Regions from separate parts of the Oleiagrimonas sp. MCCC 1A03011 genome, predicted to be linked through region 1. Evidence: predicted binding sites of a transcription regulator. Region 1 holds the regulator's gene; the other holds the start of a gene.
The links. Region 1 encodes HrcA, which represses chaperone genes, less so after heat shock. Its sites were predicted from a motif close to TTNGCACTCNNNNNNNNNGAGTGCNAA; they were not measured.

Region 1 (5,761 bases):
ATGAATTACTCGACCGCGGCTACGACCTGGTGTTGGATGCCTGCGATGCTTTCCGTGTGAAGCTGGAAACCATCGCCTGGTGCCGTCGCCGCAAGCTGCCGCTGGTGGTGGTCGGGTCGGCCGGTGGGCGCGTGGACCCGACTCAGGTGCGGGTGCGCGATCTGTCGCGTACCGAGCATGACGCCATGCTCAGCCTTATTCGCAAAAAGTTACGGCAAGATTTTAATTTTCCAAGAAATTCTAATCGTTATTTCGGCGTTCCTGCTGTGTATTCGCTGGAAAACGTGCGGTATCCGCAGGAGGATGGAAGCGTTTGCGGGACACGTCCGAGCGGCGACGAGGGTTTTCGCCTGGATTGCGGTGGCGGTCTGGGCGCGGCCACGCACATCACCGGCGCGTTCGCCTTTGCCGCCGTGGGGCGGGTTCTCGAACTGCTGCTGCAGGAAAAAACGAATGCGTGAACGTATCTTGCAGGCATAAAAAACCCCCGACAGCCAGGGGAAGAGCTGTCGAGGGTTTGTTGGACCGGCGCCTATTGGGGGGAGGGGGTGGAGCCGATCCCTCGATGACCATGCGAAGCAGGCGGGTCATCTGCGGTCGCCATCACGGCGATACGGAACATTAGATGGTCCTGCATCGCGATTAGTTCAAGCCGATGTTCCGATCGGTTCAGCCGCCGTTTCTTTTTTGCCGGCGGGGCGGACTCAGCCCTGGGCCTGCTTGAGCATCTTGCGCGCGTGCGCCTCGGTCTCGCGGGTGATTTCGATGCCGCCCAGCATGCGCGCCAGCTCCCGGCTGCGCTGTTTGCCATCCAGGGTCTCGATGCGGGTACGCGTGGTGTCGTCCTCGCTCTGCTTGCTGACCTTGATGTGTGCGTGGCCCTGCGCTGCGACTTGGGGGAGATGCGTCACACACAGGGTCTGGCAGCGGTCGCCGAGCGTGCGCAGCTTCTGGCCGACGACCTCCGCCACCGCGCCGCCGATGCCGCTGTCGACCTCGTCGAAGATCATGCAACCCACACTGTCCATGCCCAGCGCGGCGACCTCGACGGCGAGACTGATGCGTGCCAGTTCGCCGCCCGAGGCGACCTTGCGCAGTGCCCGCGGCGGCTGCCCCGGGTTGGCGCTGACCTCGAATTCGCAGCGTTCTGCGCCGAGTGCGTCGGGATCGTCGCCATCACGCGGCGTGAGCGAGACCTGGAAGCGGCCTCCGGCCATGCCGAGTTCCTGCATCAATGCCGTGATCTGTTCGCCCAGCGTTGCAGCGGCCTTGGCGCGGGCCTTGCTCAGCTCGGCGGCGGCCTTGGCATAGCGGCTCGCGCATTCGTCGCGCTCGCGCCGCAGGCGTTCGAGAGTCGCGCCCGCGCCTTCCAATTCCTCGAGTTCGGTCGCCAGCGTCTCGGCTTTCTGCTGCAACTCTTCCAGCGGCAGGCGGTGACGTCGCCCCAGATCGTGCAGGCGGGCCAGGTGCTGATCGACCTCGGCGAAGCGCTCGGGGTCCATGTCCAGGTCGCTGGCGTAGTGGCCGAGGCCGTCGATGGCCTCGCCGAGCTGGATCTCGGCGTTTTCCAGTAGCGCGGCCAGTGGTTCCAGGCGACTGTCGAGTTCGGCCAGGCGGGCCAGTTCGGTCTGCGCGCGTCCGACGGCGCGGCGCGCGGCGAATTCGCTGTCGCCGTCGAGCAGCTCGCTGAGTCCGTTGGCGCCTTCCAATAGCCGGCCGGCGTTGGCCAGGCGGCGGTGGTCGGCTTCCAGCTCCTGCAGGTCTTCGGGCGCGAGGCTCCAGCGTTGCAGGGCCTCGACCTCGTGGCGCAGCAGGGCAATGCGCTCGTCGCGATCCTCGCCGCCGGTTAGTGCCTCGATGCGCCGGCCGCAGTCGCGCCAGGCGCGAGTCTGTTCGGCCACACGCTCACGCAAGGGGGCCGCCTGCGCGAACGCGTCGAGCAGGGCCAGTTGATGCGTGCGCGAGAGCAGCGCCTGGTGTTCGTGCTGACCGTGGATCTCGACAATCAGCGCCGCCAGCTCCGACAGCTGGGTCAGCGTGGCCGGCCGCCCGTTGATCCAGGCGCGGGAGCTGCCTTCGGCCTTGAGCACGCGGCGCAGATTGCAGTGCCCGTCGTCGTCCAGCTCCTGCTGGGCCAGCCAGTCCCGCGCGGCGGGCAGGGCGGACAGGTCGAATTCGGCCGAGAGCTCGGCACGGTCGCTACCGGCGCGGACCAGCGCGCTATCGGCGCGGGCGCCGGACAGCAGCATCAGCGCGTCGACAAGCAGGGACTTTCCGGCACCGGTCTCACCGGTGACCACGGTCATGCCGGGGCCGAAGCCGATCTCGGCTTCCTCGACCACGGCGAAATTGCGCACGTAAAGCGAGCTGAGCATAGACAAACCCGGACGATGACGTCGCTGATTGTAGCGATACGCGTCTCATATCTGCAGACAGCGGACGATCTTCAATCGAGGCGAGGTGGACACGAGGGGCTTGCAACGCTCGCGTTCAACCCTTATTCAGTCCACAGGTATCCACGCAAACCCGGTTTTTCATGAGCCCATCGCACGGTCCGGATCTCGACGCACGCTCCCGCCGCCTTCTGCGCGCGCTGATCGGCCAGTACCTGACCGACGGCGAGCCGGTCGGTTCGCGCACGCTGTCCAAGTCCTCGGGACTGGACGTGAGCCCGGCGACCATCCGCAACATCATGGCCGATCTGGAGGAATCCGGTCTGGTGGCGTCGCCACACACGTCCGCCGGACGCATTCCCACGCCGCGCGGGCTGCGCCTGTTCGTGGACAGCCTGCTTGAGCTGCGTCCGCTGACCGGCGAAGACCTGGCGCGCCTGCGCCAGCAGCTTCCACCGACACCGAACAGCTCGCTGGACCTGTTCAACAGCACCTCGTCGCTGCTTTCGGCGATGACCCATTTCGTCGGTCTGGTAACTGTGCCGCGACATTCGGACTTCTCCCTTCGCCACATCGACTTCGTGCCGCTGGAAGGCGCGCGTGTACTGGTCATTCTGGTGTTTGCCGACAACCAGGTGCAGAACCGCGTGGTGCAGCTGAGTGAGCCGTTGAGCGCGGGAGCGCTGGAACAGGCGGCGAATTACCTCAACAGCGAATTCGCCGGGCTGCGTCTGGACGAGATCCGCACGCGCCTGCTGGCCGAGCTGAAGGCCGCCGGCCACGAATTGAACGAATTGCTGAGCAATGCGGTGGAGCTGGCTTCGGCCTCGTTCGCGCCGCAGGCCGAGGCCGACATGGTGCTCAGCGGGCAGACCAACCTGATGGGCTATCAGGAGCTGTCCGACCTGGATCGCCTGCGTGAACTGTTCGAGGCCTTCCAGCGCAAGCGCGATCTGATGCAGTTGCTGGATGTGTGCGCGAAGGCCCCCGGCGTGCGCCTGTTCATCGGTGAGGAGTCGGGTTACGCCGCGCTCGACGGCTGCTCCGTGGTGACCGCCACCTATGGCACCGAGGGCCGCGTGCTGGGCACAGTAGGCGTGATCGGACCGACCCGCATGGCCTACGATCGCGTGATTCCCGTCGTGCAGGCGACCGCCGGATTGCTCGGCGATGCCTTGAATCGCGTCACGGCGACCCTATAACCCTCGCCAGAGCGGTCGTTTCCGCACACCAACCCAAACCGAACCGGCCTGCGGCGCTGTCGCGGGTCCTCATGAAGTTGCCTGGAGCCATGATGGAAGACACCAAGCCGAACGCACCGGACACGGCGCCCGATCAGGAGCCGTCCAGCACGTCGCAGGACGGCGAGACCTCGATGCAGGAGCTGGAAACCCTGACCGCCCAATTGGCCGAGGCCGAGCGCAGCGTCGCGGACATGCGCGACACCCTGCTGCGCGAGCGTGCCGAGATCGAGAATCAGCGCCGCCGCCTGCAGCGCGAGCTGGAACAGGCCCGCCGCTTCGCCAACGAGCGCGTGCTCTCGGACCTGCTGCCGGTCTGCGACAGCCTGGAGCAGGGCCTGGCCGTGCAGACCGAGGAGGTCGCGCCACTGCGCGAAGGCATGCAGCTGACGCTCAAGTCACTGTTGAAGGTCGCCGAGCAGAACGGCCTGAAGGCGATCGACCCGCTGCACAAGCCGTTCGATCCGGAACAGCACCAGGCCATGAACATGGTCGAGACCGATCAGCACGCCCCCGACACCGTCGTCGCCGTGCTGCAGAAGGGCTACGTACTCAACGACCGACTGCTGCGCCCTGCGCTGGTTGCGGTCGCCAAGGCGCCCAGCGCCTGAAAAACCGTGCCGCGCGCGTCTTGAATCGCCGCGCGGCATCCCCCACCTAGAAATCAACGGCGGCCGCGGGGGCCGCATCACAGAAATTTTCGGAGAGTGAAGACCATGGGCAAGATCATCGGTATCGACCTCGGCACCACCAATTCGTGCGTGGCGGTGATGGAGGGTTCATCCACGCGCGTCATCGAGAATTCCGAGGGTGACCGCACCACGCCTTCCATCGTCGCCTTCAGCAAGGACGGCGAAGTGCTGGTGGGCGCCTCGGCCAAGCGTCAGGCGGTGACCAATCCGGCCAACACCTTCTACGCGGTCAAGCGTCTGATCGGCCGCAAGTTCAAGGACGCCGAAGTGCAGAAGGACATCGACCTGGTGTCCTACAAGATCTTCGAGCACGACAACGGTGATGCCTGGGTGCAGACCTCCGACGGCAAGAAGATGGCGCCGCCGGAAGTGTCGGCCAAGGTGCTGATGAAGATGAAGAAGACCGCCGAGGACTTCCTGGGCGAGCCGGTCACCGAAGCCGTCATCACGGTGCCCGCGTACTTCAACGATTCGCAGCGTCAGGCGACCAAGGATGCCGGCAAGATCGCCGGTCTGGAGGTCAAGCGCATCATCAACGAGCCGACCGCGGCCGCGCTGGCCTATGGCCTGGACAAGAAGGGCGGCGACCGCAAGATCGCGGTCTACGATCTGGGCGGCGGCACGTTCGACGTGTCGATCATCGAGATCGCCGAAGTCGATGGCGAGAAGCAGTTCGAAGTGCTGGCCACCAACGGCGACACGTTCCTGGGCGGCGAGGACTTCGATCAGCGCGTCATGGACTACCTGGTCGACGAGTTCAACAAGGATCAGGGCATCGATCTGCGCAAGGACCCGCTGGCCCTGCAGCGTCTGAAGGACGCCGCCGAGCGCGCCAAGATCGAGCTGTCCTCCAGCCACCAGACCGAGGTCAACCTGCCGTACGTGACGGCCGACGCCTCCGGTCCCAAGCATCTGAACATCAAGCTGACCCGCGCCAAGCTGGAAGCGCTGGTCGGGGACCTGGTCAAGCGTTCCATCGATCCGTGCCGCACCGCGCTGGATGACGCCGGTCTGCGTGTGTCCGACGTCGACGAGGTGATCCTGGTCGGTGGTCAGACCCGCATGCCCAAGGTGCAGGAAGCGGTCAAGGACTTCTTCGGCAAGGAGCCGCGCAAGGACGTCAATCCGGACGAGGCCGTGGCCGTGGGCGCGGCGATCCAGGGCGGCGTGCTGGGTGGCGACGTCAAGGACGTCCTGCTGCTGGACGTGACCCCGCTGAGCCTGGGCATCGAGACCATGGGCGGCGTGTTCACCAAGCTGATCGAGAAGAACACCACGATTCCGACCAAGGCGTCGCAGATCTTCTCCACCGCTGACGACAACCAGACCGCGGTCACCGTGCACGTGCTGCAGGGCGAGCGCGAGCAGGCGCAGTACAACAAGTCGCTGGCCCGCTTCGACCTGGCCGGTATCGATCCCGCGCCGCGCGGCATGC
Region 2 (5,761 bases), on a different contig from region 1:
AACAGACCGGGGTCCCACGGACCGGACGGCAGGCGTCCCGGCAGAATCGACTTACCGGGCCATGTGGTCTTCGGCACCATCGGCAACCAGCGGGTCCAGAACGACCAGTGCCCCGACGCAGGATTCGTGCTGAACAGCAACGGCTGCGGCCGCATCGAGGCACGCATCAGGAACAGTTTGCCATCGGCGACCAGCGTGGCGGGCGCCACTTCACTGTGGAACGGCCAACGATCGGGCTGGATGAAGCGCCAATGCACCAGGTCCGTCGATCGCCAGTAGCCATCCGCCAGGGTCTGGAACAAGTAGTAGGCGCCCTTGAAGCGCACCACCGCCGGATCCGCGCCGGTGCGGTAGGAAATGCCCCGGTTCATCTGTTCGTAGTTGTAGCGGTAGTCGATATCGACCGGATTGGCGTAGGTGGCGCGCGGCGGAGCCGCCCGCGACACGGCATGCGCCAGCGGCGCAGCCAGCAGAAGCCCCGCAACGAGGCCGCAATGTAAACGTTTACATTGCGAAATCAAAAAGCGTTCGAACTTGCGCAGGGGCATGACGAGGCACCGGGAGCAGCGGCGCGCCGCTGCCCGGCGCGCAGGAAATACGCCCAGTCGCGACCGGGCGGGGGAAGACAGTCATCCTCCTACAGCCGGCACGCCCCTGGCAACCGAACCATCGGCACAGGAACGTCCGGCCCCGTTGCAGCCGGACACGCGGCGCTACGTCGCCGAAGTGCCGGCGCGACTCGACCGCAGCACCATCACGCCCATCAGCAGCATCCCCAGCAGCACGCCGATCGAGCCCAGACTCAGGATCGGCTCGAGCACAGTCTCCGGATACATGTGGCCGTACAGCAGCAGCAGTCCGATGGAGAGCAACGCGGCGCACACGATGTGCAACCAGAACTGGATGCGTGCGATCCAGCGTCCCGGCGTGGTCAGCCACAGCTTGTGGATGATGGCGTAGATGAACGACACCACGAAACCGACCAGCAGGATATGCGCGTGTGCCACCAGCTGACCGTGATTCTTCGATGCCGCCATGTAGATGCCCACGCACAAACCGAACACCGCGAAACCCAGCGCCCACAGCAGAAACTTTCTGTCGTAGTTCATAGCGCCCCCATGCTGGCAACCCGTCATGGGACCGGACCATCGCCCGGTCCCGCCGTGTAACGCCCTTGCCGATCCAGCGAGTCCAGAGCACCCTTGTCTCGCTGCTGGCGACGATAGCACTGTTGTCGACGCGTAGCGTCCGCAATTCGGCCTAGTCCTCGGGCCGTGCGACGCACATACCAGGCGGGTCAGCCAAACATCTCGAGCATAAAAAAACGGCCCCGCGATGCGGGGCCGTTCGGATGTGGTATCGAGTCCGCGCGCTCAGGCGGCGAACACGCCCCGCATCTTCTTCATGGCCGCAGCCTCGATCTGGCGGATGCGCTCGGCGGAAACACCGTATTCATCGGCCAGTTCCTGCAGCGTGGCCTTGTCGTCGGTCAGCCAGCGGCGCTGAATGATGTCACGCGAGCGGTCATCCAGATCCTGCAGCGCCTCGGACAGCGTGTCATGGCGGCTTTCGGCCTGACTGGCGTCGGCCACGTTCTGGTACGGATCGGCGTTGTCGTCGATCAGGAACGTGGACGGCGACGGGCGCGCATCGTCATCGGCATCCACCGGCGCGTCGAAGCCGACGTCGCGACCGGACAGGCGCGATTCCATCTCCAGCACGGTCTTCTCCGGCACGCCGAGTTCCTCGGCCACCGTCTTGACCTCGCCGGCGTTCATCCAGCCCAGACGCTTCTTGCTCTTGCGCAGGTTGAAGAACAGCTTGCGCTGCGCCTTGGTCGTGGCGACCTTGACGATGCGCCAATTCTTGAGGATGAACTCGTGCATCTCGGCACGAATCCAGTGCACCGCGAAGCTCACCAGGCGCACGCCGTGGTCGGGGTCGAACCGCTTGACCGCCTTCATCAGGCCGATGTTGCCTTCCTGAATGAGGTCGGCCAGCTGCAGGCCGTAACCAGAATAACCGCGCGCGACGTGGACCACGAAGCGCAGATGAGCGGCAATCAGCTGCTTGGCCGCGCCGAGATCTTCCTCGGCGTGGTAGCGCTCGGCCAGCTGCTGCTCTTCCTCGGCGCTCAGTACCGGGATGCGATGCACCGCGGAAATATACGCGTCGAGGCTGCCGGCAACACTGGGGATCGGCAGATTGTTGGCAACCAGGGCCTGATTCATGAACTCGAACCTCCTGAGGAACGTTCAGACTAGCACTCTAAAGGTTGGAGTGCTAAGGAGCCGGGAAAGTTCCGGCGCCGCATAACTGTACTTAATAGTACACCAAGTCCAGACAAAGTCAATCTGTGGCGGTCTGTCGCAGCGTTTCCAGCGGCGGCAGCGACCAGTCGATCGGCGTCTGGCCGTGGGCTTCCAGGTACTGATTCGCGCGGGAAAAATGCGCGCAGCCGAGAAAGCCGCGGTGCGCCGACAACGGCGAGGGATGCGGTGCCCGCAGGATGCCGTGACGCCGGCTGTCGATGCGCTTCGCCTTGCTGCCGGCGTGGCTGCCCCAGAGCAGGAAAACCAGGTTTTCGCGCTCCTGGTTCAGCACATCGATGACGTGGTCGGTGAACCCTTCCCAGCCCTTTCCGCGATGCGATGCGGCCTGGCCGCGTTCCACCGTCAGCACGGTGTTGAGCAGCAACACGCCGCGATCGGCCCAGGGCGTCAGACAACCGTGATCCGGACGCGGGATACCGAGATCATTCTCGATTTCCTTGAAGATATTGACCAGCGAGGGTGGCGCCGGCACGCCGGGACGGACGGAGAAACACAAGCCGTGTGCTTGGCCCGGACCGTGATACGGGTCCTGGCCCAGGATCACGACTTTCACCATGTCGAACGGCGTGTGGTCGAACGCTGCGAAGATTTCCCCGCCGGGCGGATAGATCTCCTTGCCGGCGCGCTTCTCGGCGCGCAGGAAGTCCCCCAGCGCCTGCATGTCCGGTCGCTGGAAGTAGTCGCCCACGCGCTGCTTCCAGGAGGGTTCCAGTCGCAGTTCGCTCATCGCTTCATCCTTGATCGGTTCACTCCGCCGTGGCCGCAGCCCGTTCGCGCAGATGGCGCGATACCCGCAGCTGGAACAGCAACTTGGTCATCAGCAGGCGCTCCTCGACCGGCTTCTCGACCAGGTCATTGGCGCCGGCGCGGATCAACTCGGCCTGCTTGTCGGGGTTGTCGTCGCCGGTCATCACCAGCACCGGAAGCTGCCCCTTGTTGTAGCCGTATTCGCCGCGCAGCTTGCGCAGCAGGTCGCCGCCGGTCAGCTCGCCTTTCAGGGTGACGTCGGTCAACACCACATCGGCGCCGATGCGGCCCTGCACCTTGGCCGTCTCCAGCCGCGCCAGCGCGTCCTCGACGCTGATGTCGTGCAACACGCTGAGGCCGTGCTTCTCCATCATGCGTCGCGTGGCGAGGGCGACGACGCGGCTGTCCTCGATATACAGGACCTCGCCCTCGGCCTGATCGTCCGGGCGCACGTAGCCGCGGATGAAGTCAGCCAGGGCCTTGAAGCCCAGCGACTTGTCGAAATAGTCGGTAACGGCATCGCCCAGGCTGCGATCGCGCAGGCGCTGGTCGACATCGCCGGAAATCACCACGATCGGCACGTAGGTCTGCGTGACCTGTTCGCGGATGTGCCGGGCCAACTCGATACCATCGATATCTGGAAGCCGCAGGGACACCGTGACGAAATCGACCACGCCATCCTCGAGCGCCGCGCGCGCTTCCTCACCGCTTCCGCAGCAGACCACCGTCGCTTCCGGCAACTCCTTGCTCAGCACCTGTTCGATGAGCCGACGTACGACTTTCGAACCGTCGACCACCATGACGCGCGGTTCCGCGCTGGCTATGTGTCGACTGATGTCGCCCTTCATGCATGCCCCCGTGTATGTGTACGACTCATCCCGGTCGCCGCAATTGTCGCGCACAAACCAGCCGCGCGCCGAGCCAACCCAACGCCGCGGCCAGCACCGGCACCAACGCGAGCAGCCCCCACGGCAAACCACCGAAGTCCAGCCGGCCACCGTAGCTTGCGGCCAGACGCGCCACCGGTGCGGCCAACGCCCATTCCAGCAGAAGCGTCAGCAGGGTGGCGACCACGCCGCCCGCCAGACCGTACCAGAGACCGGCATAGACATAGGGGCGACGCACGAACGCCGGACTGGCGCCGACCAGACGCAGCACCGCGATCTCGTCACTGCGCCCCTGGATATCCAGGCGCACGCTGTTGCCGACCACCAGCAGCGCAGCGATAGCCAGCAGCACCGCCAGCAACAGCACCGCGCGTGTGCCGACCGCGAGCAGAGCATCCAGACGCTGACGCCATGCGCCATCGTCCTGCACCTGATCCACACCCGGCTGCGTGCGCAGCCAGGCGATCAACTTCGCGGCCTGGTCGGCATCGATGTGCGCCACCGGGCGAATCACCACGACGTAGGGCAACGGGTTGTAGTCGAGCGATTTCAACGCATCGCTGAAGCCCTGCATGGTGGCCAGCTCGGCCATGCCCTGCTTGGGCGTGCGCACGTCGACGGCATCGACCTCGTCGCGCCCGCGCAACTTGTCCGCCAGCGCCTTGGCATCGCTGGCGTGACCATCCGTCTGCATGAACACGCTGATGGCCTGGGTCTGGCCCAGCGCGGACCCCAGCCGCTGCAGATTGCCCAGCAACAGCGCGAAGGTCAGCGGCAGCGCCAGCGCGAAGCCCATCACCGTGACGGTCAGCAGGGTACTCAGCGGACGTCCGGTGAGCCTCCGCAGGCTGGCTATGAAACCCCAGGCATGCTGCTCGCCCCAGACCGCGACGCGACGCGGACGAGTGCGCGCGGTGCCCGGCTCGCGCTGCGCACGCGCCATCAGGCCATCACCTCGGTCGCCGGCACATCATCGACCAGGCGGCCATGATCGAGCACCAACACCCGCTTGCGCGTGCGCTTGATGAGCATCAGGTCGTGACTGGCCACCAGCACCGTGGTGCCGATCTTCTGGAACTGGTCGAACAACCCCATGATCTCGGCGGCCAGCCGCGGATCGAGATTGCCGGTCGGCTCGTCGGCGATGATCAACGGCGGCTTGGCGACGATGGCGCGGGCGATGCCGACGCGCTGCTGTTCGCCCGTGGAAAGCAGGGCCGGCGCCTGTTTCTCGTAGGCCAGCAGCCCGACCTTTTCCAGCGCCGCACGCACCCGACGGGCGCGCTCGGCCGGCGCGATGCCGGCGATCACAAGCGGCAGTTCGACATTGGCGAACACCGTGCGGTCCATGAGCAAACGATGATCCTGGAACACCATGCCCAGCTTGCGGCGCAGTCTGGGAATCGCGCTGGCGCGCGCCGTGGCCAGATTGCGGCCGTCGACGGTAACGCTGCCGCGCGTGGGGCGCTCGATCATCGCCAGCAACTTCAGCAATGTGCTCTTGCCCGCGCCCGAATGGCCGGTAACGAAGACCATCTCGCCCGGCTCGACATGGAACGACAGCCCGCTGAGGGCTTCCTGGCCGGTGGGATAGCGCTTGCTGACCTGGTCGAAACGGATCACGGACGCCGCGTTGCCTGCAAAAACGCGAGCATACCGTGCCCGCGCCGCGTTGCCATAGACGCGGTGCGCGAATCGTTCATGCCGATGCGCACCACGCCCGCGTTCAAAAGGCTTCGAAGCGAATCAGCGACCGCCGAACAGACGGCGGAAGAAGCCCACCTTCTTCTTCGG

Region 2: a site for HrcA is predicted at 2,261-2,287, ahead of rpoH (RNA polymerase sigma factor RpoH). Genes of this name have one in related genera too.

What each region holds. Positions count from the first base shown of each region.
Region 1 is NZ_MSPY01000003.1:347,152-352,912, forward strand. Features, by position in the region: gene BTJ49_RS08155 (tRNA threonylcarbamoyladenosine dehydratase) at 1-461, shown strand, start outside; gene recN (DNA repair protein RecN) at 705-2,375, opposite strand; gene hrcA (heat-inducible transcriptional repressor HrcA) at 2,537-3,595, shown strand; gene grpE (nucleotide exchange factor GrpE) at 3,688-4,245, shown strand; gene dnaK (molecular chaperone DnaK) at 4,351-5,761, shown strand, end outside.
Region 2 is NZ_MSPY01000002.1:222,767-228,527, reverse strand. Features, by position in the region: gene BTJ49_RS04665 (family 43 glycosylhydrolase) at 1-548, opposite strand, end outside; gene BTJ49_RS04660 (TonB-dependent receptor) at 714-1,109, opposite strand; gene rpoH (RNA polymerase sigma factor RpoH) at 1,374-2,231, opposite strand; gene ung (uracil-DNA glycosylase) at 2,350-3,060, opposite strand; gene BTJ49_RS04645 (response regulator) at 3,080-3,928, opposite strand; gene ftsX (permease-like cell division protein FtsX) at 3,954-4,910, opposite strand; gene ftsE (cell division ATP-binding protein FtsE) at 4,910-5,590, opposite strand; gene BTJ49_RS04630 (DEAD/DEAH box helicase) at 5,714-5,761, opposite strand, start outside.